2 regions of the Senimuribacter intestinalis genome follow, and region 1 is predicted to be linked to the other one. Evidence: riboswitches for the same ligand, from Rfam matches in the RefSeq annotation. Region 1 holds a riboswitch; the other holds the start of a gene.
The links. A riboswitch is a leader RNA that binds a small molecule or an ion and turns the genes downstream of it on or off. The one in region 1 is predicted to bind thiamine pyrophosphate.
Positions count from the first base shown of each region.

Region 1 (3,506 bases):
TAATTATCCTCTGGATAAGATTGCAGAAACGACCCGTGCGTCCCGTAAAATCGGACTGGGCGTAATGGGATGGGCAGATGCTCTTTTAATGCTGGGTATTCCATATAATTCTGATGAAGCTGTGGAGCTTGCTGAAAGAGTCATGGGGTATATCAATACAGCAGGTCATGCGGCAAGCAGTAAGCTGGCAGCAAAGCGCGGAACTTTCCCGTTATTCTCGGTCAGCACTTTAAAGGATGGGGCGGCTATGAGAAATGCGACGGTGACTACCATTGCTCCGACCGGTACGCTTTCTATCATCGGCGGATGTTCTTCCGGTGTAGAACCAGTCTTCGCCTACGCATTTATCCGCAATATTATGGATGGCACAGAGATGATTGAGGTGAATCCGGTTCTAACAGAGAAATTGAAAGAACTGGGGCTTTATAGTGATAGACTGCTTCGCAGAATTGCATCAGAGGGAACTATCGCTCACTGTGAGGAAATCCCGCAGGAAGTGCGCGATGTTTTCGTTTGCTCACACGATATCAAGCCGATTGACCACATTAAAATGCAGGCAGCTTTCCAGCGCCATACGGACAACGCCGTTTCAAAGACTGTAAACTTCCCTAAGGAAGCCACCAGAAACGAAGTGCGAGAGGCATATCTTCTGGCATACAAAGAAGGCTGCAAGGGTGTGACTATTTATCGTGACGGCAGCAGAGAAGAGCAGGTACTTAATATCGGCAAGGTAAACAGAGAAGGTGCATCTGCGCAGACTGCGGCAGCTTGCCCGACCTGCCAGGAGGAACGCTACGGTCATATCGAACCGCGTCCGCGTCCTGACGTAACCCGCGGCTTTACAGAAAAGATGAAAATCGGCTGCGGAAGCCTTTATGTGACGACCAACTACGACGAAAACGGCATTTGCGAAGTGTTTACCAGTACGGGAAAAGCCGGCGGCTGCCCAAGCCAGAGCGAAGCTACAGCGAGATTGGTATCGGTAGCGCTGCGCAGCGGTATCTCTATTCAGGAAGTTTATGATCAGCTGAAGGGAATCAGATGTCCGTCTACCATCAGACAGCAGGGTATGGGCTGCACATCCTGTCCAGACGCTATCGCAAGGGTGATTATGAAAGTTTCTAAGATTATTGAGGAACAGTCAGGTGAAACCGCAGCGTCGGCAGCACCAACTGCTGCAGCAGTACCTGCACAGCAGAGCCAGAAAGTACCAGCATCTGCCAGTGAGATTCATGCTTGCCCGGAATGCGGAAGTGTAGTGGAACATGAAGGCGGCTGTGTGATCTGCAGAAACTGTGGATTTTCTAAGTGCGGCTGATAAATGCGTCTTGCGGATGGCGAGCTGCGTAACGCATACCGCAGTCGCGTGCCACCGCATCAGATTGTAAAGAATTTCTTGCAATTTGTAAGATACAGTGCTAAGATAAATATATAAATATAAAAAAGGGAGCTCATAGTAATGGGCTGAGAGGGAGCTGATACTGCTTCGACCTGCAACCTGATTTGGATAATGCCAACGTAGGGAAATATGGACGATTTACTGCCAATGGACCTGCGGGGACATTGGCAGTTTGTTTTTTTGCGGCGGCTGCAGATGTCCGAAGATACGTAAGGAGGAAAAACGAAAATGAGAGCATATGCAACACAGATGGAAGCTGCACGCAAAGGTATCGTGACGCCTGAACTTGAAATTGTAGCAAAGAAAGAGCGCATGACGAACGAGGAACTGATGCCTCTTGTGGCGTCTGGCAAAGTGGCGATTTGCGCCAATAAAAATCACAAATGTATCGATCCGGAGGGAGTCGGTTCTATGCTGCAGACGAAAATAAACGTAAACCTGGGTGTCTCCAGAGACTGCAAGGATATGAACGTAGAGTTGGAAAAGGTCATGGCGGCGGTTCATATGGGCGCCCATGCCATCATGGATTTATCTTCTCACGGAGATACAATTCCTTTTCGCCGCAAACTGACAGCGGAATGCCCTGCCATGATTGGAACGGTGCCGATCTATGACAGCGTGATTCATTACCAGCGGGATCTGGATACGCTGACTGCGAAAGATTTTATCGATGTAGTGAGACTGCACGCAGAAGACGGCGTGGATTTTGTAACGCTGCACTGCGGCATTACCCGAAAGACCATCGATCAGATCAAAAAGCATAAGCGGAAGATGAATATTGTTTCCCGCGGCGGCTCTCTGGTCTTTGCATGGATGACTATGACCGGTGAGGAAAACCCGTTTTACGAGTACTTTGATGAAATTTTGGATATCTGTAGAGAGTACGACGTAACTATTTCTCTGGGAGATGCCTGCCGTCCAGGCTGTCTTGCCGATGGATCCGATGTCTGCCAGATTGAAGAGCTGGTGCGTCTGGGTGAACTGACAAAGCGTGCCTGGGAAAAAGATGTGCAGGTAATGGTAGAAGGACCTGGACATATGCCGATGGATCAGATTGCGGCGAATATGAAGCTGCAACAGACCATCTGCAGCGGCGCACCATTTTATGTGCTGGGTCCGATTGTTACAGATATTGCCCCGGGTTACGATCATATTACCTCTGCTATCGGCGGGGCTATCGCAGCAGCTTCCGGCGCAGCTTTTCTCTGCTATGTAACTCCAGCAGAGCACTTAGCTCTGCCAAACGTGGAAGACGTAAAACAGGGGATTATCGCTTCCAAAATCGCAGCCCACGCAGGGGATATCGCAAAGGGCGTTCGCGGCGCTCGTGAAATGGACGACCGCATGGCGGATGCAAGACGAGAACTGGATTGGGAGGCACAGTGGGCATGTGCCATTGACCCGGAAACAGCGAAGGCAATCCGTGAAGAACGAAAACCAGAGCATGAGGATACCTGCTCCATGTGCGGAAAATTCTGCGCTGTGCGCAGTATGAACAAGGCACTGGCAGGAGAGCATATTGATATATTGTAATTAAAAGAATTAAAGTTAGAAAAACAGTCACCGTGGAGTGGCTGTTTTTTGTTGCACTACAACCGCTACAAAACGATTGAATATCCGAATAAGTGAAATAATATAAGAGCAAAGGATGCGTGTTTTTGAGATTAAATGGGGAAAATACTATAAAAATATAGAGTTTAAAAATTTTGAATTTTTATATTTACAACAAACACGACAGAATTTATACTGACGATGAAAACAATTTATCGATATTTTGTTGTATACACTACAGGAGCTTCTATGAATAAGGGAATTGATTCCAGAATTAAAAAAGCAAAGCTGACCGCAACGGAAAGTAAAATTGCCGAGTATATTTCCGAGCATTATTATAATGTTTGTCTGACCTCGGCGCTAGAACTAGGAAGATTAATTGGAACCAGTGATGCATCTGTCATAAGAACGGCGAAAAAACTGGGATTCACCGGGTACAGTGATATGCAGAGTTTTATTGTTGATTTTATGAAGGAGGACATCAAGCATAATGGAGGCGTGAACAGTATGCCCCCATACAAACGGTTTGACAAAAAGCGTTCTATCATTTTATCGG
Region 1 is NZ_CALPCF010000002.1:104,905-108,410, forward strand. Features, by position in the region: gene NFR88_RS02485 (vitamin B12-dependent ribonucleotide reductase) at 1-1,318, shown strand, start outside; TPP riboswitch at 1,434-1,543, shown strand; gene thiC (phosphomethylpyrimidine synthase ThiC) at 1,628-2,932, shown strand; gene NFR88_RS02495 (MurR/RpiR family transcriptional regulator) at 3,152-3,506, shown strand, end outside.

Region 2 (3,506 bases), on a different contig from region 1:
ATTTCATATCCATATCGTAACCGTTGTTGATAGCGGTTTTAGCAGTTGCGATAGCGATAGGAGCCTTAGAAGCGATGGTTTTAGCAACTTTTTCGGCTTCTGCAATTAATTCCTCAGGTGCGGAGATTTTCTCAACCAAACCGATTCTATACGCTTCAGAAGCAGGAATCATTTCAGCGGTCATAATCAGGTATTTTGCCATGCCTTTGCCGACCAGTCTAGCAAGTCTTTGGGTGCCACCAAATCCCGGAATAATGCCAAGACCAACTTCCGGCTGACCGAATTTGGCTTTTTCTGAGGCGATTCTGATGTCACATGCCATGGCGAGTTCGCAGCCACCGCCGAGAGCAAATCCGTTGACTGCAGCGATTACAGGCTTTTCGATGTTTTCAATCAGGTTCATTACTTTGTGACCCATAATCATCATCTGGCGACCTTCCAAGGCAGTGAGCTGGTGCATCTGCGCAATATCAGCGCCTGCAACAAAGGCTTTGCCTTCGCCAGTTAAAATAACTGCCAGAACGTCTTTATCTGTTTCAATTTTGGTGAAAGCGTCATAAAGCTCAGTAAGTACATCCATGTTCAGCGCGTTCATTGCTTTCGGTCTGTTAATGGTAACGTAAGCAATATTTTCTTTTATTTCGTATTTGATGTTCTCGTACATGTTTTTTCTCCTTCTTACATATATAGAAAAATAGTCCTTGTTAATAATATAACACTTTATAAGCTCTTTTTCAACCCTTCAAAAGCGTTCTTCACAGGAGAAAGTGAAATAATTATCAATGTCAGGATTCCTTCAGCGGCAAGATAGGTGAAATTATACCATAAAGACCAAGTAACCGCGTTAAATCCTTCAGGTGCATAGCTGCCGAAGAAGACAATGCCGGAGAGGGCTGCACAGATATAACGCACGAAGAGTCCCAGCACGTAGCCTTTTGCAAGACCGTTTTTCTTATCCTTAAATACGCCGGCAAGTCCCAGAGCGCCAAAAGCGAAGGGATAATCCACAAGAAGCTGCACGGGGTGAATGACGTAAGGGCTGAACAGCAGATTCAAAAGTCCCACGACAAAGCCACAGATGACGCCTCGGCGGGTCCCCAGAAAATAGCCGCAGAGGGCGAGGGGAAGCATGGAAAATACCGTAACCGTTCCGCCAAATGGCATTTCAAAGAGTTTCAGCTGTCCAAGCCCCAGTGCCAGCGCAGCGAGCAGGGCGGAAATCGTCAGTGCCTTTGCATCAGGCTTTTGTGATTTGTTTTCCCGTTCTTCCTTGGACGGAATTAGAATTAAAGCAAAAAATACGACAATCACGGCGATGATGACGACGTGACCAATGGTGGATTCAAAGAATCCCTGCATGTTTTTGAACATAAAAATACCTCCATCTTGTAAATGATTGGAGGGGAACTGAACCTGGCATATGTGATATAATCAATGCTTCCCTACGGCAGTACTAACTGCATCAGGTGTTGAGGGTCTGGCTGCGCCCGCAGGCTGACAGTCATTCTCAGCAAAAGCTCCCCTAGCGAATACAATAATAAGGATAGTGCGATTTTTCCATTTTGTCAATGGTTAATTTTACAGGTCTTTGGACAGAATAATGAGAAGCATGCCGTCCGTAAAAGAAACTGTAGCAGAATCACAGATAATTTCATTGCTAACACCTAAAGTGGTTTTATTCGTCAGGTGGTGATTCGTTAGTGGATATTTGACACCGCGGAGGGTGACATTTTTTGCATCGTCTCCGTAGCTGATAATACCCAGATAGGTATAGGCGTTTTTTGGAACCGTGTAAGTGCCGGGCGCAACCATAAAGAGGTAATTTTGTCCATCAATAAGGCTAAGACGAATGGTTGTGCCGCAAAATTTTGCAAGCATGCCGATATTGCCCATGGTATGGTCAAAGCGGCCTCCAAGCCCGCCGAGGAGGGTAATATCTTTATAACCTTTGGAAACTGCCAGATCAATGGCAGCTTCGCTATCGGTCATATCCTTTTCCATGGGAAGCTTGATGACATCGCCGGAAGGTACGTTCATGGAATCGTAGTCGCCGATGAGAAAGTCAGGAGAAAGCCCCAGTTTTTGGGCAATAAGCAGGCCGCCGTCGGCACAGATAATCTTATTAAACTCAGAAAAATCAAGGGTCAGACTATCTGTGTGTTCAAGGTGTGAAGTAATAATTAAGGTTTTTTCCATAGGAATTCTCCGATTTCAATTGTATTTATTCTACAGATATTATATAATATTTTTATCGAGTTTAAAATAAGGAGTTTTTATATGTACAATATTATTGTAAGAGAAACCAGTTCTGAAATTCGTGCTATTGCGCGCAGCTCTCTGAAAGGCTGCTGGCCTCAGGTGGCAATCGGTGTGTTTTTGTACTATGTAATGACAATGACAATTCCGGTTATTTTAGGCTATCTAATGCCTTTTGCATCCTACAATTACTATAATACGTTTTTTGAACAATCCATTAGTCTTTCTTATGTAGCCAGACTGTATAATCTAGTGCTGACCGGCGCCTTTGAGCTGGGACTTTGCAGTTTTATGATTGGATTTTTCCGCAGAAAGGAAAGCAATCCAGCAGGCATTTTCAATGGATTTGAGAACTTTCCAAAGGCTTTTTGCCTGTTTGTCGTACAGAATATCTTCATTGCCCTGTGGGCGTTGCTTTTGGTAGTTCCAGGAATTATTGCGGCAATTCGTTACAGTCAGGCATTCTATGTTCTTGCTGATCATCCAGACAAGGGCGTTATGGAATGTATCGAGGAGAGCAAACGTATGATGAATGGCAACAAGGGCAAGTTTTTCTGCCTGATGCTGTCCTTTATCGGCTGGGCAATTCTGGCCGCAATTCCGAGCGCATTTATGCCAATAATTCCTGGCATAGTTGGCGAAATTATTGATTTGGTATATTCTATTCCAGTTTTCTTTATGCTGACATATCTTTACGTCACACGAGTGGTATTTTACGATTTAGCCAGTGGTCATCTGGTTGCAAAGTCAGAGCCTTCGCCGGAAGATAGCTATTACTTCTAATAATGATTATAAAGAGCGCTTTCTTAGGAAGGCGCTTTTTCAGTTGGAACAAGTGACAAGGGTTCCTTCATATGATAGAGAATCAGAAATAGATTGGAGGAATTACATTGTCTATCATACGTCACTATTTCCCTGGCAATAATACGCCAGAGGGATTTTTCTCTTACTACGGATACATTCTTGGACAGCGTGAGGCAAGCCGTATCGTTTGCATTAAAGGCGGTCCCGGCACAGGAAAATCTACTTTTTTAAAGAAGGTGGGCAAAAGACTTTCGGAAGCGGGGGAAAGTGTAGATTTTCTGCATTGCTCTGCAGACGATAATTCCCTGGACGGAATCATTCTGCCAGATAGAAAAATCGCTTTTGTGGACGGTACCAGCCCTCATGTTATAGATCCCATTACGCCGGGAGCTGTTGATTACATCATTAACTTCGGAGAATTCTGGAACGACAAGAAAATCGCAGAC
Region 2 is NZ_CALPCF010000019.1:4,270-7,775, forward strand. Features, by position in the region: gene NFR88_RS13325 (enoyl-CoA hydratase-related protein) at 1-664, opposite strand, end outside; gene thiT (energy-coupled thiamine transporter ThiT) at 721-1,371, opposite strand; TPP riboswitch at 1,423-1,534, opposite strand; gene NFR88_RS13335 (thiamine diphosphokinase) at 1,579-2,196, opposite strand; gene NFR88_RS13340 (DUF975 family protein) at 2,278-3,039, shown strand; gene NFR88_RS13345 (ATPase) at 3,147-3,506, shown strand, end outside.
Region 2: linked by a shared signal. The riboswitch ahead of thiT (energy-coupled thiamine transporter ThiT) and the one ahead of thiC (phosphomethylpyrimidine synthase ThiC) in region 1 are both predicted to bind thiamine pyrophosphate.